Regions from separate parts of the Clostridium budayi genome, predicted to be linked through region 1. Evidence: predicted binding sites of a transcription regulator. Region 1 holds the regulator's gene; each other region holds the start of a gene.
The links. The regulator Rex, encoded in region 1, represses fermentation and respiration genes when NADH is low (regulators of the CRP and FNR family bind a similar motif). The targets are predictions, from matches to a motif close to ATTGTTAANNNNTTAACAAT.

Region 1 (8,517 bases):
AACCACCCAATTGCCTAAAGAAAAAACATAAAAAATAAGAGATTTTATTTAATAAAATCTCTTATTTTTTAAACAGAAAGGTCAAAAAAGCGACTATAATAGAATTATAACGCTATAAACTTCTTTATCTGAGTGTATTGTTTTCTTGATGGATATTTTAATCCATTTTCAAATTTTCCTATGCTAACAGGACTAAGTTTACATTTAGATGCAAAATCTTTTTGAGTAAGGTTCAATAATATCCTAGTTTTTAAAATTGTTTTAGGATAATTATTTAAGAGAATGAATTTATAATATTCATCACAAAATTTTTTGAAAGAGATATTAAGCAAATTACAAAAAATTTTAAAATCATTAGGTCTTAAGTATCTATCATCAAAGGTTATATTAGGTTTAGAATCTAATAAAGAATTTATAGCTTTATAAAATTCCTCAAAAGTTATGCCAAGACTTGATGCTTTATCAAAGTATTTTTCATAAAGATTAAGTCTATTAGATTCTTCGAAGAGATTAAATTCTAAATGGACAAGCATCGCACTTTGGTTAAGCGAGCAGATGTAATACTAAGAGAAATTGAAAAATATCTTCCATCAATGCATAAGCCGCTTATGGAAATATATAAGCATATAGGTGAAGCTGATGAAGAACAGGTTATAAATGAACAATATAAATTAATAGACGGAATATCTATAGATTTTGGGGTTATGCAAAAAACTAGAAAGGCGTACGTAATTAAATGTGATTTTGCCTGGGATGATATAGGTAGCTTTAACGCTCTTAGTAGATTTTTAAACAAGTATAGGAGCAATTCTATATCTGAAAATGTTTTTTTAGAAGAATGTGAGAATTGTTCTATATTTGGAGGGAAAAATCTTATAATAGGATTAGGAGTTAAAGATCTAGTCGTAGTTGATGCAGGGGATGTACTACTTGTTATGGATAAAAATAAGGATCAAGAAATAAAGCATCTATTAAACAAGTTAGAAATGGAAGAAGATTATAAAAAGTATTTATAAACATTAAAAAATACATCTATAAGATATACTTCTTATAGATGTATTTTTTAATGTTTATTTAGTAATTTATTATTATTTAAAAATTTTAAGAAGAAAAATAAACTTAATTTAAATTTAAATAATAAATATATAAAAAAGTGGTAAAATAGGAACGTGGGATAATTTGAGAATTTTATAAATGGGTTTTTACTGAAATAATTTAGAAACTATCCCAAATAACATCTATATATTTTAAACAAATATTATAGTAATATGAGTTTAAATCCTAAAGGTTATAAGGAAGTGATATTTATATGTTAATGAACAATCATAAAATGATTGCAGAACATATTTTAGATAATATGAGAGAAGATAGATTACATTTAATAAATAGAAAAAGATTTATTTGGGGAAATATTAAGCCAGATTGTGCTTCAAGATATAAATTTAAAAAACATTATTATGATGAAAGTATTGATATGATTGTAGAGATGATAGAAAAGTTAGCATCATTATCTATAAGTGAAATAAATAATGAAAGTAGTATAGGGAAATTTAGTGGAGCACTAGGGGTAGTGTGTCACTTCTTAACTGATTACTATTGTCTTCCACACTATCAAAGATGGGAATTTAAAAGTGCTATGAGACCTCATGTTTCTTATGAGAGAGAACTTTTAAAGATATCAAGATCATATAAGGCAAGTATAATCAAAAATAGTGGTTTAACACAAGATAATGTTAGAATATTTATTGATGAAACTTTAAAATTATATTCAAGAAAACAAAGTTTCGAGAATGATTTAAACTTTGCATATTATGTATGTAGCTCAGTATTTGATATGATAATTGAATCAATAGTTCAAAATGAAATAAATAATAGAATAGCTATGTAATATATAAATATAATATAGTTTTCAATATATTAGTTATGTTTATTATAAAATAATTTTAAATGAATAACCTAGAGTATGAAGTAATTTTAAATTTTACTTCATATTCTATTTTTTTTGTCAAAAAATAGTTGACTATTATAATATAGCTGCATATAATGAACATATGAACAATCATTCATATGAAGGAGGAGTAATATGGGAAAATCATTAATAGAAGAATGTATAAGTGATAAGTGTTCAACTAATGTAATTCACCAAGATAGGGTTGATTATGCAAAAAGTAAATTGCCAAAAGAAGAAACTTTATATGATTTAGCAGAATTATTTAAAGTATTCGGAGATACAACTAGAATAAAAATAATATGTGCACTTTATGAAAGTGAATTATGTGTTTGCGATATAGCAAATCTTTTAAATATGACTCAATCAGCAGTATCACATCAACTTAGAACTTTAAAAGCAGCAAGATTAGTTAAATTTAGAAGAGCAGGAAAGGTTGTATATTATTCACTAGATGATGAACACATTATGAGAATCTTTAATGAAGGATTAAGCCACGTTAATGAATAAAAAGGGAGGATATCATTATGGAAAGTAAGAAACTTAAGCTTTCTTTAAATGGTCTAGATTGTGCAAATTGTGCAGGTAAAATAGAAAAGGCGGTTAGTGAGTTTAAAGAAGTTAGTGAAGCTTCATTAAATTTTTCATTCAAGCTATTAATTATAAAGTATGATGCGAATATTGATGAAAAATATATTATAGATAAAATTACAAAAGTAGTAAAAGACTTAGAACCAGAAGTAGATGTAGAAAAATATTCATTAAGTTCAAATAAAAACGTTAGAGCAAATAATAAAAGTGTTTGTACAGATAGATGTTGTGATGGACATGCACATGATCATCATGAGCATAATCATAATAATAGTAAAAAATCTATTCAAGATGAAGAGGGCAATAAATTTATAAGATTTTTAAAAGAAAATTATAGATTAGTAATTGGGATAATACTATTTATAATTGGTATGATATTAGATGAAAATGCAATAATACTAATAATTTCATATGTTTTTGTTGGAATAGAAGTACTTTTAAGTGCTGTAAGAAACATTTGCAAAGGTAAAGTTTTTGATGAAAACTTCTTAATGAGTATAGCAACTCTTGGAGCAATAGCTATAGGACAATATCCAGAAGGGGTAGCAGTTATGGTGTTCTATGAAATAGGAGAAATGTTCCAAAGTTATGCTGTAAATAGATCTAGAAAATCAATATCAGAATTAATGGATATAAAAGCTGAATATGCAAACTTAGTAAAAGGTGATACTACAGAAAAAGTTTTACCAGAAGAAGTTAAAATAGATGATATTATAATGATAAAACCAGGTGAAAGAGTACCTTTAGATGGTGTTATTGTTTCAGGGGATACTTCAGTAGATTCATCAGCTCTTACTGGAGAATCAATGCCAGTTAATAAAAGAATAGGAGATGAAATACTTGCAGGTTGTATAAATAACACTAATGTTATAGAAGTTAAAGTAACACATGAATTTGAAGAGTCAACTGTTGCTAGAATATTAGAATTGGTTCAAAATGCAAGTAGTAAAAAAGCATCAACAGAAAAATTTATTACAAAGTTTGCTAGATACTATACACCTATAGTTGTTATATGCGCATTAGCATTAGCTATAATTCCATCAGTATTTATACAAGGAGCTAATCCTAATGAATGGATATATAGAGCATTAATATTCTTAGTTGTTTCTTGTCCTTGTGCATTAGTAATATCTGTACCACTTGGATTATTTGCAGGTATTGGAGGAGCTTCTAAAAAAGGAATATTAGTAAAGGGTGGTAACTATTTAGAATCCTTAAAAGATATAGACACAGTTGTTTTCGATAAAACAGGAACACTAACTAAAGGAGCTTTTAAAGTAACTCAAATTAATAACGTAGGAATTTCAAAGAGTGAACTTTTAAAATATGCAGCTATTTGTGAAAGATATTCAAATCACCCAATAGCAAAATCAATATTAGAAGAATATAATGCTTCAAATAATAGTGATATAGAAGAATTTAAGATTGATAATCATGAAGAAGTATCAGGTAAGGGGGTAATAACTCAAGTTCAAGATAAGAAAATACTTGCAGGTAATAGCAAGCTTATGAGTAGTAATGGAATTATTGTACCAAATGACGATTATATAGGAACAGTTGTATATGTTGCTGTAAATAATGAATATAAGGGTTCAATAATTATATCAGATGAAGTTAAGAGTGATTCAAAAGAAGCTATAAGTGAACTTAAAGCTTTAGGAGTAAACAAAGTAGTAATGCTTACTGGTGACAGCAAAAAAGTTGCAAATGCAGTTGCAAGTGAGCTTGGAATAGAAAATGTTTATTCAGAACTTCTTCCAGGAGATAAGGTAGAAAAAGTTGAAGCACTTTTAAAAGAAGAGAGAAAAGGAAAGCTAGCATTTGTTGGAGATGGTATAAATGATGCACCAGTACTTGCTAGAGCCGATGTTGGTGTTGCAATGGGTGGAATAGGTTCAGATGCAGCCATTGAAGCAGCTGACGTTGTTTTAATGAAGGATGAGCCAACAGCATTAGCAAATGCTATAAAGATAGGAAGAAAAACAAATAAAATATTATGGCAAAATATTATTTTTGCTCTTGGAATTAAAATAATAGTATTAATATTAGCTACAATTGGAGATGCAAATATGTGGGAAGCAGTATTTGCTGATGTTGGAGTTACATTAATTGCAGTTATAAATTCAATGAGAGCATTAAAGTAGAAATTAAGGAGCGTTATTAAACGCTCCTTTTTAATATTTTTATATACATTTATTACATAAGTGTAATTTTAAGAAAATTATTGGACATATAAATGTAGCCCAGAATATTAATATAAAATATTTTATAAATAGAAAAATACTATGAGTTAAAATTGGAGAAATAATTAAATAAATTATAAGTGCTCCCATAACTCCTATAAGCATTTTTATTATATGTTGGATTTTAGTACCTCTAGGATCAAAATTTAAAAATTTTCTTTCTAGCAATAAAGAAATAGTTAAAGCTGACAATGAACCTAATGCTTTTAATAAATCATCACTTGGTAGAAATACTCCAAGTATTAAAAAGATAATTGTAGTATAAACAATAATATAGGAAGAGTTATTGAAGGATTTATCAAATATTTTATTTGAGATAAATACTGATAGTATTCCGATTAGTGTTCCCATAATAACATCTATTGGCCAGTGTACTCCAAAGTATAGCCTAGATAGTGGTACTAGTATAAGCATAGCTATTCCAGCTATCCATACAAATTTATTCCTATATTGATTCATAAGGAAGGCAAAAGCAGTAGCATTACCTTGAGAATGGCCAGAAGGGAATGAACTTCCAGTTGCCGTGTTAATTTCTCCACTTATAATACCTTCTGTTCCAATAGGCCTTTTTGCATTAAAAAATCCTTTTAATATATTATTAAGTGAAAAAGAAAATAACATAGCATATAAAAACTTAAAACCAAGTTTTTTATCAATGCACCAAAATAAAATTAAAGATGTAATAATTCCTATAGTTTGTCCACCTAAATTTGTGATTATAGAAAAAAATACATCTAAAAATGGATTAGAAAATTGTTGTATAAATTTAATTACTTCCATTAAAATGCTCCTAAGTAAAATATTCTTAACAAGAAGATTATACATCTTAAAACCAAGAAAATACAAGGGTTTCAGTATACAAGTAATTCCATTGACAAAGGTTTTAAAGCTAAGTATAATTACTACGTTAAAACTTCCAGGCAAAGACGAAGGGTAGCATGCAGGATTTTCCTGCTGTAAAGTCAAGATTAGGCTTTATATCTTGAATAAAGTTTATGTATGAGGTATATAATCTTATATATAAACTTTATTTTTTTTATATAAAAATAGATAAATTTATTGATTTTATGGTAATATAAAAAAGATAGAGTAAAAAAGCAGTAATAGTTTTAGTTTTTAAAACAAGAAAATTGTTAGAAATATATATTAACATTGTTAAAAAAAAGATTAGTTAAGGAGAATACAGTATGGAGAAAAAGAAGAAAATTTCTATGGCTGTCATAAAAAGACTGCCTAAATATCATAGATATTTAAATGAGTTATTAAATAATGACGTTGATAGAATATCTTCAAAAGAATTGGGTGAAAAAATAGGTTTTACTGCATCTCAAATACGTCAAGATTTAAATTGTTTTGGTGACTTTGGACAACAAGGTTATGGATATAATGTTAGAGAACTTACAAATCAAATAAGTAAGATTCTTGGACTAGATAGACAATATAATGCAGTAATAATTGGTGCAGGTAACATAGGGCAAGCAATTGCAAATTACACTAGATTTAGCAAGATGAGATTTGATTTAAAGGGAATCTTTGATGCAAATCCAAAGCTTTTAGGAATGAGAATAAGAGATGTAGAAATTCAAGATATTGATACATTAGATGATTACTTAAAAGAACATAATATTGATGTTGGAGTAATATGTGTACCTAGAATTAATGCACAAAAAGTTTGTGATTCATTAGTAAAAGGTGGAGTAAATGGAATATGGAATTTTGCTCCTGTAGATCTTGCAGTTCCAGAAGGAGTTATGGTAGAAAACGTTCATTTAAGTGAAAGTTTACTAACTTTAATATATTTATTACATGATAAATATGACAATGAAAATTAGGAAATAAAAGGTTTTTTATAAAAATTTTCATACTAAGTAAGAATTATATTGCAAAAAATTTAACAAAGTATTATAATTATAATTGAAGTTGAAAGACTTCAATTATTTTTTTATATTATTTGTTATATTATTAACAATGATGAAAAAATTAATAATTTTATTAAATTTAAGCAAAATTTATGTCTAAATTTGAAGGTTATAAAAATAAATATAAATAAATATGAAAAAACTCGTAATTATGAGAGGGAGGCTTTGTTAATGGAATTAAAGAATGTGCTTCTTGAAAAAGAAGGAAATTTAGCTATTGTGACAATCAACAGACCAAAAGCATTAAATGCTTTAAATTCAGAAACATTAAAAGATCTTAATACTGTAATTGATGATCTAGAAAAAGACAATAATATAACTTGTGTTATTTTAAGAGGAGCTGGAGAAAAGTCTTTTGTTGCAGGTGCTGATATTTCAGAAATGAAGGACTTAAATGAAGAACAAGGAAGAGAATTCGGAGTTCTAGGTAATAAGGTATTTAGAAGATTAGAAAAATTAGAAAAACCAGTTATAGCTGCTATCTCAGGATTTGCTCTAGGTGGTGGATGTGAACTTTCAATGGCATGTGATATAAGAATAGCTTCAGAAAAAGCTAAATTTGCTCAACCAGAAGCTGGACTTGGAATTACTCCAGGATTTGGTGGAACTCAAAGACTTGCAAGATTAGTTGGAGCGGGAAAAGCAAAAGAACTTATTTATACATGCGATATGATTAAGGCTGATGAAGCTTTAAGAATAGGATTAGTAAATAAAGTAGTACCTTTAGAAAACTTAATGGAAGAAGCAAAAGCAATGGCAAATAAGATAATGGCTAATGCACCAATTGCTGTTAAGTTATGTAAAGATGCAATTGATAGAGGATTACAAGTTAACATAGATGAAGCTATCATGATTGAAGCAGAAGACTTTGGAAAATGTTTTAGTACAGAAGACCAAGTTGAAGGAATGACTGCTTTCATGGAAAGAAGAGCTAAGAACTTCCAAAATAAATAAATTAAAAAATAATTATAAATAACTAATAAATATATTAGGGTGTATCGATTAGGAGGGTAATTTAAATGAATTTCCAATTAACTAGAGAACAAGAATTAGTAAGACAAATGGTTAGAGAATTCGCTATAAACGAAGTAAAACCAATTGCAGCTGAAATCGACGAAACAGAAAGATTCCCAATGGAAAATGTTGAAAAGATGGCTAAGCTTGGCATGATGGGAATACCATTTAGCAAAGAATATGGCGGATCAAACGGAGATGTGCTTTCATACATCTTAGCAGTTGAAGAATTATCAAAAGTATGTGCTACAACAGGAGTTATCTTATCAGCTCACACTTCATTATGTGCTTCATTAATAAATGAATTTGGTAAGCCAGCACAAAAGGAAAAATACTTAACTCCACTTGCTAAGGGAGAAAAAATCGGAGCATTCGGTTTAACTGAACCAGGAGCTGGTACAGATGCAGCAGGACAACAAACTACTGCAGTTTTAGACGGAGATAACTACATTTTAAACGGATCAAAAATATTCATAACAAATGGTGGAGTTGCTGAAACTTTCATAATATTTGCTATGACAGATAAATCAAAGGGAACAAAAGGAATTTCAGCATTTATAGTTGAAAAAGACTTCCCAGGATTCTCAATAGGTAAAGTAGAAGAAAAGATGGGTATTAGAGCATCTTCAACAACTGAACTTATTATGGAAAATTGTATAGTACCAAAAGAAAACTTAATCGGACAAGAAGGTAGAGGATTCGGAATCGCAATGAAGACTCTAGATGGTGGTAGAATTGGTATCGCAGCTCAAGCACTAGGAATTGCAGAAGGTGCTTTAGAAGAAGCTGTAAGCTACTTAAA
Region 2 (8,517 bases), 130 kb from region 1:
CTATCTAGGATACTAGGAGCATGAACTTCTATTGGTCTATACGCTTCTGGTTTTATTGGTCCTTTACCATCAATAGGATTTCCAAGTCCGTTAACAACTCTTCCTATTAATTCAGCTCCAACTCCAACTTCAACGATTTTTCCAGTTCTCTTAACTATATCTCCTTCCTTGATTCCTTCTTCAGAACCAAGTAAAACACATCCTACATTATCTTGCTCAAGGTTTAATGCCATACCATAAACATCGTGTGGGAATTCTAGTAATTCACCTTCCATACAATCATCTAAACCATATACTCTGGCAATACCATCACCTATCTGTATGATTGTACCTGAATCGACAGTTTTGATTTGTTTATCATATTTTTCAATTTCATTCTTGATTATAGAAGTAATTTCTTCTGGTTTGATATTCATGGATTCACCTCTATTCCCTCTTAAGCATTAGTGCCCTCATATCGTCTAACTTTGATTTTATTGATCCATCAATAACATCATTGCCAACTCTTACATAAAGTCCACCTATTATACTTTTATCTATTTCATGATTTATAATTACAGTCTTGTTATACATTTTTTCTAATTTATTTTTAAGTTTAGAAGTTTGTTCATCTGTCATTTCTATAACACTCTTTACTTGTGCTATAACAATATTTTTCTTTTCTAAATTAATTTGTTCAAATTGATTTAGCTTTTCTCTTAAGTATAGAATTCTTCCTTTTTCAATAAGTATTAGTAAAAATGATAATAACTCTTCATCGATTTTTCCTTTGAATATATCGATAAATATTCTTTTCTTTTGTTTTGTGCTTATTTGTGGATATTCAATAACTGCTTTTAATTCTTTGTTATTGTCAATAATATCACAAATTTCTCTTAAGTCTTGAAGATACTCATCTACTTTATTCTTTTCTTCAGCTACCTTATATAAGGCTAAGGCATACCTACGATCTAAATATTCGTACATAGTTACATACCTACCTTGCTTATATACTCATCGATAAGTTCCTTATGCTTATTCATATCAATTGATTCTCCAAGCACTTTTTCTGAAATAGTCATTGCAAGATCAACAACTTGATTCTTTATATCATCCTCAGCCTTGCTTCTTTCTCTGTCTATTTCTACTTTAGATTTTTCAATGATAATACTTGCTTCTTTTCTAGCATCTTCAACTATTTCTTTGTAAATACTATCAGCCTTTGATTTGTATTGGCTAACAATAGTTTTACCTTCTTCTCTAGCTGATTTTATTTCTCTTTGATTTTGAAGCTTTAATACTCTTGCTTTTTCTAAATCTTCATCAGCTTTATTGATTGTATCTTCTATAAGATTTTTTCTATCTTTTAAAATTTTATTTACCCTATCGAAAGCAAAATGTTTAACAATCCAAAATAATATTAGTAAATTTACTAATGTAACTATCATTTGTGGAATGTTAATATTCATATTTATTTCCAAATTTAAAGCCTCCCTTCCAGGCTTATTAAAACCCTATTTCTTTTCATAGTATTTTTTAAAATTAGCTTATTCCAACAAATAATAAAATGAATGATATTAATAGTCCGTAAATTGCTGTTGTTTCTGCTAATGCACAACCAATGAAGTATGTTGACATAAGTTTACCACTTGCTTCTGGTTGTCTTGCGATACTCTTTAATAGGCTTGATGTTGCGTTACCTATACCTACTCCTGCACCTAATGCTGCTATAACAGCAAGTCCTGCACCTACTGCACGCATTCCTACTATAAATTCTGCTCCAGTCATAAATAATTCCTCCTTAAACTACTTAAAAGTTTTTCTTTTTCTTTTTGACTAAATTTTGATTACTCTTCAGCTGTCATCTTAATATAAATCATAGTTAAGATTGTAAAGATGAATGTTTGAAGTAATCCATCGAATAAATCGAAGTATGCCATAAATGGCACTGGGATAGCAAATTGAGCAAACCATGTAAAATTACCTAATGCTTTTAGAAGTAATTCTATAATTACAGTTGCAACTGTGATATTACCAAAAAGTCTGAAACTTAATGTTACTGGTAACATTATTCTTTCTAATATGTTTATTGGTAATAATGCAGCACTTGGGCTTGCATATCCCTTTAAATATCCTAATCCACCATTCTTTATAATTGAATTTATTTGAACCATAAAGAAGGTTGTTAAAGATAACACTAATGCAACACTGTAGTTTGCAGTTGGTGGTGTAAGTCCTATAAGGTCTGTTACGTTCATAAAGAATAAGAATAATGCTAATGATCCGATATATGCTGCAAATCCAGTATACTGATCACCCATAGTGTTTTTAACCCAGTTACTGATACCTTCAACGAAGATCTCAATAATAGATTGACTCTTTTTCTTAGGTACAACTGAAAGGTTTCTTGTTAATAATAATATTACAATAGTAATTAAAATCATTATTCCCCATTGTTGTAATGCAATAGAACCAACATCCTTGATTAATGCTTCCACTCAATCACTTCCTTTCTTCATATTTAATTGCCATAAAAAGAGAAATGAAGTTGGACATATAACCTATGATGTAAACTATTATGTTATATTGGTTTTGCAATAATAACAATCCCACTACAGCGATTAATATTATTCTCATTACAAAACTAACCATAATCATCATACTTTTGAATCCAATTTCACTTTTAACAACTTTCTCAGTAACTGTTCCACTTATTATAAAGTTTGTAACACTAATTACTGATCCTAATACAAAAGGTAAACAATATTCTGTGTTTAACAAATATGCAATTATAAGACCAGCAGTTAAAATTATTCCGCTACTTTTAAAAGTCTGTTTTAGTATTCCATTTAAATCTCCAACCATAATTTACCCCCTTGGCAATTATCTTAATTATAGTTTATATATTTTACTCGCCAAAACCTTAAATTTAAGCAAAACATTAGATTTATGTTTTTTATGCATAATTATTAAATAAATACATCAATTTACTACTAGTACCTTTATTTTTATACGTTTTTTATATTTAACGAATTAAATAATTAGTATTTATTCACTTGATAGAATTTTCTGAATTCTTTGCTTTACAATTTTTTTTTACTATTTTTAATGTATTTATATTCTTTTTTAATATATTTATATCTATTTCTTATTTTTAATAGTTTTTTTATTTATATGTAAGTAATTGAAATTTATGTTGTCAGACCAACTTTGAATTAGACAACTTTACTTTATTCAAAGCATTATCATATTATTAATATTATTCATACTTTATTCATTAATATATCCCTTATTTTTTAAATAATCTTGTAGATTTTTAAATTTTATTATATTCTTTATATTTTTTTAATGTTTACACTAATTTTAATTAAATATATTACTTTTATATTATATTTTTGGTACAAATAAATTTTATGTATTTTATTTATTTATTATACATGTTAAATTTAACACTAATTTATATACTTTCAATTATATACTTTTATTTTTAAATAGCTATAGTTATTTTGTAAACGTTTGTTGCAATTTTACCATATAAAAAAAATATTGTATAATAGCAGATTTTTTATATAGCAAAAAAAGATATACTTCTAACGAAGTATATCTTTTCTATATATAATATATGATTATCTTTCAACTATAAGAGCAGTTCCCATTCCGCCGCCTATGCAAAGTGTTGCTAAACCTTTTTTAGCGTCTCTCTTTTGCATTTCATATAATAATGTAACTAAAATTCTAGCTCCTGAAGCTCCTACTGGGTGTCCAAGTGCAATAGCTCCACCATTTACATTAACTTTTTCCATATCGAATTTTAAATCTTTAGCTACAGCTAAGCTTTGTGCAGCGAAAGCTTCGTTTGCTTCTATAAGGTCCATATCATCAACTGTTAATCCAGTTCCTTCTAAAGCTTTCTTAGTTGCATGGAATGGTCCATATCCCATTATTGCTGGATCTAATCCTTTTGAACCGTATGAAAGGATTTTAGCCATTGGTTTTAATCCTAAGCTTTCAGCTTTTTCTGCGCTCATTACTACAAATGCAGCAGCTCCATCATTTATACCTGAAGCATTACCAGCTGTTACAGTACCATCTTTAATGAATGCTGGTCTTAATTTTGATAATCCTTCTATTGTTGAACCGAATCTTGGGAATTCATCAGTATCAAATACTACTGGTTCTCCCTTTCTTTGTGGAATTACTACTGGAACTATTTCGTCTTTGAATCTTCCTTCTTTTACTGCTTTTTCAGCTTTTAATTGTGATTGAAGAGCAAATTGGTCTTGTTCTTCTCTTGTTAAGTTCCACTCTTTAGCTATGTTTTCAGCTGTTACTCCCATGTGGTAATTGTTGAAGGCGTCCCATAATGAATCGTTGATCATTGCATCAACCATTTTTCCGTCTCCCATTCTTTGACCCCATCTAGCAGTTTTTAAAAGGTATGGTGCTTGTGACATACTTTCCATTCCACCTGCTACAATTATATCAGCATCTCCAGCTTTTATCATTTGAGCAGCTAAAGCAACTGTTCTTAAACCTGAACCACAAACTTTATTAATTGTCATAGCTGGTACTTCTTCTGGTAATCCAGCTTTTATTGTTGCTTGTCTTGCAACATTTTGGCCAAGACCTGCTTGAATAACATTACCCATTAAAACTTCTTCTACCATTTCTGGCTTAATGCCAGCTCTCTTAACAGCTTCTTCTATAACTGTTGCTCCTAAATCTACTGCAGGAACGTTCTTTAAAGAACCTCCAAAAGAACCTATAGCAGTTCTTACTGCACTTACTATTACTACTTCTTTCATGAAATAAAACCTCCCGTATATATAATTAACAAATTCTTTATCTTTGTTAAAGTCTTAACATACTTTTATTATAGCATTACTGCCAAAATAATCAATAGTTTTTTGTTAAAATTTAAACAATTATTTTTTATATAATTATATTTCCCAAAAATCTTTATTTTATATTATAATTAAGTAAATAATTAAATTATTATGTAAAAAAGGAGTTTTCAGTATGAAAAGAACTGATTTTATATCTTGGGATGAATACTTTATGGGATTAGCTTTATTATCTGCTAAACGTAGTAAAGATCCAAGTACTCAAGTAGGTGCATGTATTGTAAGTCCTACTAACAGAGTACTTTCTGTTGGTTATAACGGATTTGCATTTGGCTGTTCTGATGATGATTATTCATGGGAAAGAGAAGGAGAATTTTTAGAAACTAAATATCCTTACGTAGTACATGCTGAATTAAATGCAATACTTAATAACAGAGGTGTTTCTTTAGAAAATGCTAAACTTTATGTAGCATTATTTCCCTGTAATGAATGTGCAAAAGCTATAATTCAATGTGGAATAAAAGAAGTTATATACTTAAGTAATAAATATGCTGATACTGATATTGTAAAAGCTTCAAAGAGAATGTTTGAATCTGCTGGAGTTAAACTTACTCAATTAAAACCATCTGTAGATAAAATTGAATTATCATTTGACGTAAATAATATATAATTTCTTTAATAAAAAAAATAAAAGCTCCCTTAAATAAGGAGCTTTTATTATATATTAAAATTATTTTGTTCCAAATAATCTATCTCCAGCATCTCCAAGACCTGGCATTATATATCCATTTTCATTTAATTTTTCATCTATTTCAGCAACGAATATATCAACATCTGGATGTGCATCTTTTACTGCTTTTATTCCTTCTGGTGATGAGATTAAGCACATAAGTTTTAAGTACTTAGCTCCTCTGTTTTTAAGCATAGTTAATGCATCTACAGCTGATCCACCAGTAGCAAGCATTGGATCTACAACAATAATTTCTCTTTCAGCTATATCTTGAGGTAACTTACAGAAATATTCAACTGGTTGTAGCGTTTCTTCATCTCTATATAGACCTATATGACCAACCTTAGCTGCTGGTATTAATTTTAAAACACCATCTACCATTCCAAGACCTGCTCTTAGTATTGGTACTATCGCTAGTTTCTTTCCAGCTAACACTTTACATCTTGTCTTACATACTGGTGTTTCTATTTCAACACTTTCAGTTGGAAGGTTTCTTGTAACTTCATATGCCATTAACATTGAAACTTCTGATACTAATTCTCTAAAGTCCTTTGAACCTGTATTCTTGCTTCTTATAAAAGCTAATTTGTGTAATATTAATGGGTGATTGATTTCTGTAACTTTACTCATTTTTTATTCCTCCAATTTATTTATTATATTTTTTTTCTATTTCTGAAATTTTATCTATTCTATTTTGGTGTCTTCCACCTTCAAATTCAGAATTTAAGAATGTTTTAACTATATCAATTGCAAGACCTGGTCCTACAACTCTTTCTCCTAATGCAAGTATGTTTGCATTATTGTGTTCTCTAGTTGCATGTGCACTAAATGTATCACTACATAAAGCTGCTCTTATTCCTGGAACTTTGTTTGCTGACATACTAATTCCTATTCCAGTTCCACAAACTAATATACCAAAATCGAATTCTTTATTAGCGACTGCTTCTGCTACCTTTTCTGCATATTCTGGATAATCACATGATTCCGTAGTATATGTACCGAAATCTTTTATTTCATATCCATTTTCTTTTAAATATGAAATTATTTCATTCTTTAGCTTAAATCCACCATGGTCTGAACCTAATGCTATCTTCATAACGCCACCTCCAAATATAATAATTAATTGATTTTAATTTATAAAAAAAGAAAGTAGTAGCATGTAATAAAAATATTACACACTTCCATCTTTCTTTAATTTAGCTAATAATAAGGATACTATACCTTCTAATTCTTTATAAATATTATTGTAAACAGAAATTGTGCTGCCATAAGGGTCAGTTACTTCCCCTTTAACGCCAGCATATTCACACAATGAGAATACTTTCTCTTTATATTTTGGATAATTTTCTCTTATAAAATTTTTACCAAAGTCAGTCATAGTTAAAACAATATCTGATCTATCTATCAAATTTTCGTTTAATTGGATAGCTTCTTTATATTTTACATCTATATTTAATTCTTTCTTTAATAGCTCTGCTGAATTTTCGGACACAAAGCTACCTGGAACTATTGTAATTCCAGCTGATTTTGCCACAAATCTTGGATCAGTATTTAATTTATTAAATATTTCCTCTGCCATTGGGCTTCTACATGTATTTGCTGTACATACGAAAAGCACCTTCATAAAAAAACCTCCAAACAATTATACATCTATAATATCGTAACCTGCTGCTTTGTTTAATCTATTCATTATCGCAACTCCAATACCTTCTTCATTAAATGCTTCAGCAAGTATTATGTCTACTCCTAAATCATTAAATTCTCTAAGGGCATTGAATAAATTTGATGCAATTTCTTCTAAGTTATTTTCTTCTCCTAAAATAACAACTTTTCCATTTGGATATTTGCTGCTATTTTCCTTCGTAGTTAATATTCCTACGCTTTTTTCTTCATCTATATAATTTTGTACCATTTCGTTAATTTTTTCAATAGTTTTTTTGTTATTTCCTCTTATAATTTTTAATTTTGCATTAGGAGCATAATGTCTATACTTCATTCCTGGTGCTTTAGGCTTAAATTCTTTAGAATTGTTTAATAATCCCTTGTCAATTTCAATATTTTCATCAACTTCTCTAAGCATTTCTAAAGTTATTCCACCTGGTCTTAAAACCATAGGAGGATATACTGTACAATCTACTATTGTTGATTCTAAACCAACTTCACTAATTTCTCCACCTAATATATAATCGACTCTTCCTTTTAAGTCTTCAACACATCTTTCTATATTAGTAGGACTTGGTCTTCCACTTATATTAGCAGATGGTGCTGCTATTGGAACACCTGATTCTTTTATAAGTTCCATAGCTATTTTATTAGATGGCATTCTAATTCCTATTGTATCTAAGTTTGCACTAGTTTCCATAGGTATTATATTTCTTTTTTCTAATATTAAAGTTAATGGACCTGGCCAAAACTTATCAATAAGTTTATTTGCTACATCCGGTATATTTTTCACATACTCATCAATATTTTTTGATGCAACATGTACTATTAATGGATTATCCTGTGGTCTTCCTTTTGCTACAAATATTTTTTTAACACACTCTTCTTTTAATGCATTTGCGCCTAGACCATATACTGTTTCTGTTGGAAATGCAACAACTCCACCATTTTTTATGACTTCTGCCGCTTCTTTTATACATTCTTTAATATTATCCTCATTTGTAATAGCAATTTTTGTTTCCAAGGCTATATCCTTCTTTCCTAATTTAAAGTTTGCCCTCTGGCAATTTTTATATTTTCAACACAGTTTTCTGTATAATGTGCTTTAACGCAATATGTAAATATCTCATTTAGTAATGGATATTTTTTAAGTCCACCTTTTTTTATTATTTGGAAATAATAAATTTCTTCTTCTTCTATCCTTTTTATTCTTGTATATTCTTCGTTTATTTCAGGATATCTTTTTAAGAAAGCTTTAGTCACAGGCTTCATCCCCCTGTTTCTAATTCTTCCTTTACTAAC
Region 3 (8,517 bases), 790 kb from region 1:
ATATCTCATAATGAGATGTACCCTAACTTAATATGCTTGCTATAAAAAACTATCATTAGATAGTACATTAAACTTCTCTCTCCCTAAACTTCCTCCTTTGTTAAATTTTATTAATTTAGAAATTCCTCATAAGGAATATTTAATTGAGTGTTGCTACATTTAAAATCATATACTATATAGTTCATAATTTCAATATATTTTTAACACTTTATTTACAAATTGTCATAAAATATTACTTTAGTACCATATTTGTACTTTTTTATTACACCTTTTTTATTTAAATATGAATAAAATAAAAAAGCCCCTTAGGACTTTTTATTCTTCTACTTTTGCATTCTTAAGTCTATCTCTACATATTTCTCTATCTTCATCATTAAATAAATCTTTATATTTATTGCTTAATATTAAACTCTCTAATGATATATCTTCTCTTCCACATTTCATTAGTACATCTAATCCATCTTCCTTTATATCTTCTCTTATAAGCTCTTTTGCTGTTAATAATGCACCTTTATTATTTATTTTTTGAAGAATGTTAGTAAGTTTACAGTTACATTCTAAGTCCGCTTCTCTGTATATCTCTATCATATCCCTATATAATTCCATACTACTCATGATATAGTACCTCCTCTTTATAATAGTAGTTTTATTAATATACTATTAAGTATACATTATTAATTAACATCTTCAATATTAATATTGAAAAGTAATTTATTATATTAATAGAAGAACCATCTACTATTTTAGATGGTTCTTCTATTAATCCTTTTATTTAGTTTTAGCCTCTTGAGAAATCATAATTTCCTGTTCCGTTGAATTCTTCTTTAAATTCCTTTTCTGCATATTTACTAAATTCATTAGCAAGATTATCTAATTTATCCATGAATTCTTTATCTGTCACCATTAGTTCAGCACTTGGATGTGTAGCTTTTGCACCAGTAACCTTTACTATTTCTCTTATTTGCTCTGGATTATCTATCATAGGACAAGGCATTAATAAATTCTTATTATATGGTTGTCTCTTTCTTAATTCTTTAAAGTAAGCACTTTGGAAAACTTCTGCAAGTGGTTTACCTTTTACATTATCAGTAGCAAAATGAGAGAAAATACATGGTTCAACATCTTCTTTAGAGTTTATATGGCAGTAGTATTTTCCTGCAATACATCCTCCAACGTAAGGTGCATCATTAAAGAAATCTATTGGGAATATCTTTTTATTCATTCTAATTTCTCTAGTTCTTTTCCCAAGTTTTAATCTTTGTTCTGGAGTTAACATAAGTTCCATATCTTTTATAGGTTCATCACCAACTGGCATAAACATAAAGTACCATATCATTCTAGCACCTTTTTCTACTAACATATCGATATATTTATCTGAAGTTACAATATCAATATTATTTCTAGCAGTTGCTGAAGAAACTCCAAATGGTATTCCTTTTTCTCTTAAAAGATCCATTCCTTTCATAACTGAGTCAAATACGCCTTCTCCTCTTCTACCTTCTGTTTGTTCTTTAAAACCTTCAAGTGAGAACATTGGCATAACATTTCCAAGTTCAGCTAATCTATTTGCAAGTTTTTCATCAAATAAAGTACCATTTGTAAATGGTGTGAAATACATATCATTGTATTTTTCATATATGTCAAGCATTGATTCATTAAAGAAAGGTTCTCCACCTAAAACTACTATGTAGTATATCCCTAAATCTCTTGCTTCTTTTATTAATCTATCTACTTCTTCAAATTGAATATCATCTTTTTTACTATAGTTTGCAGCATAGCATCCAGTACATCTTAAGTTGCATCTCATTGATGGACTTATTAAAATTGTATATGGTATTTTAGTATCTAATTTTTTTCCCATTTTTTCTCTCTTTGGTATTCCATACCACATTGAGTTTCCAACAAAGTTTGCAAAGAATTTTGTTAAACAATTCTTATTTGTAGTTTTAAGTATATCTTGAATAAAATCATGTACTACTGGTATTTCATTGTAGTATCTTTCTACTTCATCTATTCCTTCTTTAGAAAATTCATCTCTTATGCCTTTTCTAATAATACTAAATATCTTGTCCACATTATTTTCAGGATCTTTTTCTAATATTTGTACTCCAGCCTTTATTATTGCTTCTTTTGTTCCTTTTGTTATGGTATCCTTGATTCCCATTACAATTCACCTCTTTATAAAATAAATTTATCCAGAGGGAGTTTTGCCTCCTGCTGAACTTAATATAAATTAATATTTTCATACTGTGGCGCCAACTATTTTAAGTCTATGCCCCTAAGAAAATATTGTCAATATGTTAACAAAATTGTTAATATTATATTCATTCCTTCTTAATATGGCAATTAACTCCCCATATTTCTTTAAAAAATTTTTATTCTCACTAAATTTGTCGTTAATTTTTTTCATTAAAATTTAATATTTTTACTAAAACCCATTGTAAATATTTACCACAAGTTATATTATAAAAGAGAGTACTAAAATTTAATATTTAAGGAGGGTCCTAAAAATGAAAAAAGGCAAACTAAAAAAGGTTTTATCTTCTCTTTTAGTGACAGCCGTAGCATTTTCAACATTCACATCTCCAGTTTCTGCGAAAACCATTACTCAAGAAAAGAAAGTAGAAGTTTCAAAAGAAAAACAGCTTGAGAGAAAAGTTGTTGGGTACTTCCCTGAATGGGCTTATAAAAGTGAAGCCCAAGGGTATTTCGATGTAGGTGATCTTCAGTGGGACTATCTAACTCATATTCAATATTCATTTGCAATGGTTGATCCAGCTACAAATAAAATAGCATTTGGTGATAAACATGCTGCAATTGAAGAGGACTTTAAAGACATTAATATAACACACAAAGGAAAACCTTTAGAATTAGATAAAAACCTCCCTTATAAAGGACATTTCAATTTATTACAAACTATGAAAAAACAATATCCTGACGTAGATTTACTTATATCAGTTGGTGGTTGGGCTGGCTCTAGAGGCTTTTACACTATGTTAGATACTGATGAAGGAATCGAAACCTTTGCAAATTCATGTGTTGATTTCATTAGACAATATGGTTTTGATGGGGTCGATATAGACTTTGAATATCCATCCTCTACTTCACAAAGTGGAAATCCTGACGATTTTGATGTTTCAGAACCTAGAAGAAAAACAATCAATGAAAGATATAATTTAATGATGAAAACTTTAAGAGAAAAATTAGATAAAGCTTCTGCTGAAGATAACAAACCTTATTTATTAACAGCTGCAGTAACTGCATCTTCATGGGTACTTGGTGGCGTTTCTTCAAATGAATATGCAAAATATCTAGATTTCTTAAGTGTTATGTCTTATGATTTCCATGGTGGATGGAATGAATTTGTTGAAAACTTAGCTAACATTTACCCAGACCCTGCAGATAAAGAAACTGCCAATATGTTAATGCCTGTACTTTGTATGGACTGGGCATATAGATATTATCGCGGAGTTCTTCCTCCTGAAAAAATAATTATGGGAATCCCATACTATACTAGAGGCTGGGAAAACGTTCAAGGTGGAACAAATGGACTTCATGGTACAAGTAAAACACCAGCCTCAGGAAAATACAACATATGGGGTGATGACCTAAATGGAGACGGTAACCTAGAACCTGCCGGCGCTAACCCATTATGGCATGTTTTAAACTTATTAGAAAAAGATCCTAACTTAAAAGTACATTGGGATGACGTAGGTAAAGTTCCTTATGTATGGCAAGATAATGAAAAGGTATTCCTATCATTTGAAAATGAACAATCAATCGATGCAAGAATCAATTATATAAAAGAAAAGAACCTAGGTGGAGCTTTAATTTGGGTAATGAATGGTGATTATGGAGAAAATCCAAACTATGTAAAAGGCTCAACTAATGTTAATGAAGGAAAATATACTTTCGGTAATACTTTAACTAAAAGATTAAAAGAAGGCCTAGATAAAATAGGTTTATGTACAGAAACTAATGAAGATTTAAAAGATATTCCTGAAATCGGTGTTGAGGCTAATTTCTCTGGAGTATATGATCATCCAAACTACACTTATAGCCTAAAATTAACTAATCATACTAATACTAAAATAGACGGTGGTTGGAAAGTTTCCTTCGACCTTCCAAAGTCTGCTATATATAAATCTTCATGGGGTGGTACTTCATCATTAAAGGACAATGGAGATTTTACTACTGTAACTTTAACTGGTGGAGCTTGGCAAAGCATTGATCCTGGAGCAACAATTGAAGTCCAAGGTATGATTGGACTTTGCTTCTCTGGTGTTAGAAATCTTACATTTAATGGTGCAAAGCCTGTAGGTAAAAATATATCAAATGTTCCAGAAAAAGAAGCTCCTGTTATCTCCGGAGTTAAAGATGTTAATTTAAAGATTAATGATAAGTTTAACCCATTAGATGGTATAACTGCTTCTGATAAAACTGATGGTGATTTAACAAGTAAAATAAAAGTAACTGGTACTGTTGATACTTCAAAAGCTGGAACTTATAAACTAACTTATGAAGTTTCAAATAGCAAAGGAGTTAAAACTACTAAAACTTGTACAGTAACAGTAGGCTCTCCTACTCAAACTGATACCTACGATCCAAGTAAAATATATACATCTGGAGACAAAGTTATATATCATGGAAAACAGTATCTTTGTAAATGGTGGGTACAAGGGCAAGCACCAGGAACTACTGAAGCTTGGCAAGCATTATAAATTACTAATTTAACATGAATATAAAAATGTGGCTAATTTAGCCACATTTTTTTCTTTTAACTAACTCTCCAACTAATCTTTAACTATTAATCCTCGTCCATTTATTACTATATTTTTCTTATTTTATGTCGATATTATTAAAAATATGTTGAAATTGTGAACAAAATAGTATATTATTTTAAAAAAGGTATAAATTAATTAAAATATTCTGAAAATTATTTTTAATTAATTATCCTTTATATTACGGATATGGGAGTGAGTATGGTTAATGATTAAACTAATAGGAATATTAATTGTAATACTTGGGTTTGTTTTTAAGATTGAAACTCTATTTACAGTTTTAGTTGCTGGACTAGCTACTGGCTTAGTCGCTGGTATGGATTTAAATGAAATATTAACAGTTCTTGGACAATCATTTGTAGCTAACAGAGCTGTTTCTCTATTTATATTAACTCTACCTGTTATAGGTCTTTTAGAGAGATATGGCCTAAGACAAAGAGCAATATTTTTAGTAAAAAAATTAGGGAAACTTACAACTGGTGGTGTTTTAAGTGCCTATACTTTAATTAGACAAATTACAGGTGCCCTTTCAATCAGAATAAGTGGACATCCTCAATTTGTTAGACCGCTAGTTAATCCAATGGCTCAAGCGGCAGCTACTAATAAATACGAAAAAATAGATGAGGAAGATGAAGAAAAGATAAAAGCTTTATCAGCAGCCTCTGAAAACTATGGTAATTTCTTTGGACAAAATCTTTTTGCCGGTAGTTCAGGTGTACTTTTAATTTCAAGTACTCTTACTGAATTTGGCTATAACGTTACAGCGTTAGATGTAGCAAAAGCTAGTATAGTAATGGCTGTAATAGCCTTTTTAATTTCAGTACTTCAAAACTATTTATATGATAAAAAGATGGCTAAAAAATATCAGAAATAGTTTTAAAAAGATTGGAGGTATTATATGCAAAACTTTATAAATATATCGCTAGAAATTTTCTATGTAATTATGGGGTTACTTATGCTTGTAATAGCATATAAATCATTTACAACAATAGATTCAAATAAAAGATATTTTACAGCTGCCTTCTGGGCACTTATTTCTCTACCATTTATTTTTGGTAAAGTTTTACCTTCTAATGTAGTTGGTGGAATATTAGTATTATCAAGTTTATTAACTCTTTCAAAACAAGTTGTTTTTGCAAAATATGATATGGCTAGTGAAGAAGACGGTGAAAAAGCTTCTAAAAAGATCAAAAATAAGATTTTCGTTCCTTCATTAGTATTAGCATTTGCAGCAGTTTTAGTTGCTATGGTTCTTACAAACTTTAAAAATTCATCACAATTTGCTATAGGGGTTGGTGCCATAGCTGCAATAATAACTGCCTTTATTATAACTAAAGCTAAACCAAAAGAAGCTGTAAACGATGGTGCAAGACTTCTTCATCAGATGGGACCAACAAGTATGCTTCCTCAATTATTAGTTGCACTTGGAGCATTATTTACACAAGCTGGTGTTGGAGAAGTCATATCTAAATATATATCAGGTGTTGTACCAGCAGATAATAGATTCTTTGGTGTAGTTGCATACGTTCTTGGAATGGCATTATTTACAATGGTTATGGGAAATGGATTTGCAGCCTTTTCAGTAATTACAGCTGGAATTGGAGTTCCTTTTGTACTTGCACAAGGAGCTAATCCTGTAATAGTTGGTGCACTTGCACTTACTGCTGGATATTGTGGAACACTTTTAACACCAATGGCAGCAAACTTTAATATAGTACCATCAGCATTACTTGAATGTAAAAATCAATATGACGTAATAAAATATCAAGCACCTACTGCTATTATCTTATTAGTAGTTCATGTATTTGCTATGTACTTCTTAGCATTTTAATAAATTGTTTTTATAATAATAGTTTTTATGAAACATATAGGGAGTAAAATTTAAAGAAAACTTAGGAGGAATGTACAATGAAAATATTATTAACAGGTTTCGATCCGTTTGGTGGAGAAAAAATTAATCCAGCACAAGAAGCTGTGAATAAAGTTTCAAATAACATAAATGGCGCTGAAGTTATAAAGCTTATAATTCCAACTGTTTATGAAAAATCTCTTCAAGCTATTGATGAAGCTATAAAAAAGCATAATCCTGACATTGTTATTTCCATAGGACAAGCAGGTGGAAGATTTGATATAACTCCAGAAAGAGTTGCTATTAATATAAATGATTTTAGAATTAAAGATAATGAAGGTAATCAACCAGTTGATGAACCTATAAGAGAAGATGGAAAAGCTGCATACTTCTCAAACTTACCTGTAAAAGGTATTGTTAAACACTTAAATGAAAATGGTATTCCAAGTACCCTTTCAAATACTGCCGGAACTTTTGTTTGTAATCATGTAATGTACGGTGTTCTATATATGATAGATAAAAAATATCCACATATGAAAAGCGGATTTATCCACATTCCATATGAAACATCACAAGTTATAAATAAAAAGAATACTCCATTTATGTCATTAGATCAAATAGTTAAAGGAATCGAGTTATCTATAGAAGCTTGTACTATATATAATGAAGATATCAAGGCAATTGGTGGAGAAATATGCTAATAGAAAAAGTATTTGTTTATGGAAGTCTTAGAAGTGGAATGTTTAACTATGACAAATTACTTCAAGGCAAAGTTAAAGAATTTAAAACTGGTACTATAAAAGGAGAACTATTCCATATTGAAAATAAAGGCTATCCTGCTGTTATTGATGGAAATGAAAATATAGTTGGTGAGCTTATGGATTTAAAGAACTTTAATAGTACATTAGAGAATCTAGATGAACTTGAAAATTATAAACCTAATGACAATAATTCAGAGTACTTAAGAGAAATTGTAGAGGTTTCTTTAGACGATGGCTCTAAAGAAAAAGCTTATTTTTATAAATACAATAATAAATCAATTAATAATAAAGATGATATTCTTACAAAAGTTAATACAGGCGATTGGCTAAAAAGATAAAAAAGCATAGGGCTTCCCTATGCTTTTTATTTTTATAATTATTCTTTTCCAATTCATTATTATCGAAAAACAATAATTTTTTATTGAATTACGTTTTGCTGTATGATAATATATCAATATCATAAATATAGGAGTTGATATTCTTGAAAAAGAAAAATAAAATTATATGTAGTATATTATGTATTTTTTTAGTAGCCTTTATTAGCTTAATAGTCATAGCAAAAATTAATCCTTCACTTATGGAGAGATTTGGGACTTCTGAATACTTTGTTCAAATAAATACTGATGGTAAACTAGAACCCAATAGAGATCTTTGGCCTTATTATTATGAAGCAACTGCTTATAATAAAGATGGTGATGAAACAAAGGTAAGATTCTATGCAGAAAAGAATTTAAGAAAAGGTGCTTACCTTAGCCTAGCTGTTTTAGGTGATAAAGATAATAATGATATTCATGATATTAGACTTTATGAGGAAGTAAATCCTAATAAGATTCCTAGTATAGCAAAAGATGCTTTAGATTCTAAACATTAATCTTATTATTTTTAAAAGGAGCTTGTTATGAAATTTTATAGTAAAAACATGTCTAAAACATTAGATATTATTTTAAATGTAATAATTGTATTGGGCCTTATAATTACGGCTAAAATATATTATTCTATTTTTGTAGAAGCTAAAGATAATTCTACTCTCTCTAATACACAAACTATTATAATGATAGTAATCTTAACAATTGGTATAATATCTACGTTCTTAATAGTTTTTGATTTGAAAAAGATTCTTAAAACT

Region 2: a site for Rex is predicted at 4,886-4,905, ahead of ACZ5TJ_RS12775 (acetyl-CoA C-acetyltransferase). Genes of this name have one in related genera too.
Region 3: a site for Rex is predicted at 4,939-4,958, ahead of ACZ5TJ_RS02580 (DUF969 domain-containing protein). Genes of this name have one in related genera too.

What each region holds. Positions count from the first base shown of each region.
Region 1 covers NZ_AP042456.1:2,780,148-2,788,664, reverse strand. Annotated here, with positions in the region: gene ACZ5TJ_RS13505 (helix-turn-helix domain-containing protein) at 105-533, opposite strand; partial or broken gene ACZ5TJ_RS13500 (mannose-1-phosphate guanylyltransferase) at 549-1,016, shown strand; gene ACZ5TJ_RS13495 (zinc dependent phospholipase C family protein) at 1,310-1,888, shown strand; gene ACZ5TJ_RS13490 (ArsR/SmtB family transcription factor) at 2,084-2,458, shown strand; gene ACZ5TJ_RS13485 (heavy metal translocating P-type ATPase) at 2,476-4,683, shown strand; gene ACZ5TJ_RS13480 (phosphatase PAP2 family protein) at 4,723-5,562, opposite strand; gene ACZ5TJ_RS13475 (redox-sensing transcriptional repressor Rex) at 5,970-6,614, shown strand; gene ACZ5TJ_RS13470 (short-chain-enoyl-CoA hydratase) at 6,873-7,655, shown strand; gene ACZ5TJ_RS13465 (acyl-CoA dehydrogenase) at 7,721-8,517, shown strand, end outside.
Region 2 covers NZ_AP042456.1:2,647,300-2,655,816, forward strand. Annotated here, with positions in the region: gene atpA (F0F1 ATP synthase subunit alpha) at 1-416, opposite strand, end outside; gene ACZ5TJ_RS12750 (F0F1 ATP synthase subunit delta) at 427-966, opposite strand; gene ACZ5TJ_RS12755 (F0F1 ATP synthase subunit B) at 969-1,460, opposite strand; gene atpE (ATP synthase F0 subunit C) at 1,522-1,767, opposite strand; gene ACZ5TJ_RS12765 (F0F1 ATP synthase subunit A) at 1,827-2,477, opposite strand; gene ACZ5TJ_RS12770 (ATP synthase subunit I) at 2,482-2,844, opposite strand; gene ACZ5TJ_RS12775 (acetyl-CoA C-acetyltransferase) at 3,606-4,784, opposite strand; gene ACZ5TJ_RS12780 (deoxycytidylate deaminase) at 4,999-5,493, shown strand; gene upp (uracil phosphoribosyltransferase) at 5,554-6,183, opposite strand; gene rpiB (ribose 5-phosphate isomerase B) at 6,200-6,649, opposite strand; gene ACZ5TJ_RS12795 (low molecular weight protein arginine phosphatase) at 6,725-7,177, opposite strand; gene ACZ5TJ_RS12800 (L-threonylcarbamoyladenylate synthase) at 7,196-8,239, opposite strand; gene ACZ5TJ_RS12805 (hypothetical protein) at 8,257-8,517, opposite strand, start outside.
Region 3 covers NZ_AP042456.1:546,121-554,637, reverse strand. Annotated here, with positions in the region: gene ACZ5TJ_RS02600 (hypothetical protein) at 316-615, opposite strand; gene ACZ5TJ_RS02595 (radical SAM protein) at 779-2,164, opposite strand; partial or broken gene ACZ5TJ_RS02590 (glycosyl hydrolase family 18 protein) at 2,511-4,322, shown strand; gene ACZ5TJ_RS02585 (immunoglobulin-like domain-containing protein) at 4,329-4,721, shown strand; gene ACZ5TJ_RS02580 (DUF969 domain-containing protein) at 4,993-5,655, shown strand; gene ACZ5TJ_RS02575 (DUF979 domain-containing protein) at 5,680-6,612, shown strand; gene pcp (pyroglutamyl-peptidase I) at 6,690-7,331, shown strand; gene ACZ5TJ_RS02565 (gamma-glutamylcyclotransferase family protein) at 7,325-7,729, shown strand; gene ACZ5TJ_RS02560 (YxeA family protein) at 7,873-8,262, shown strand; gene ACZ5TJ_RS02555 (DUF2975 domain-containing protein) at 8,290-8,517, shown strand, end outside.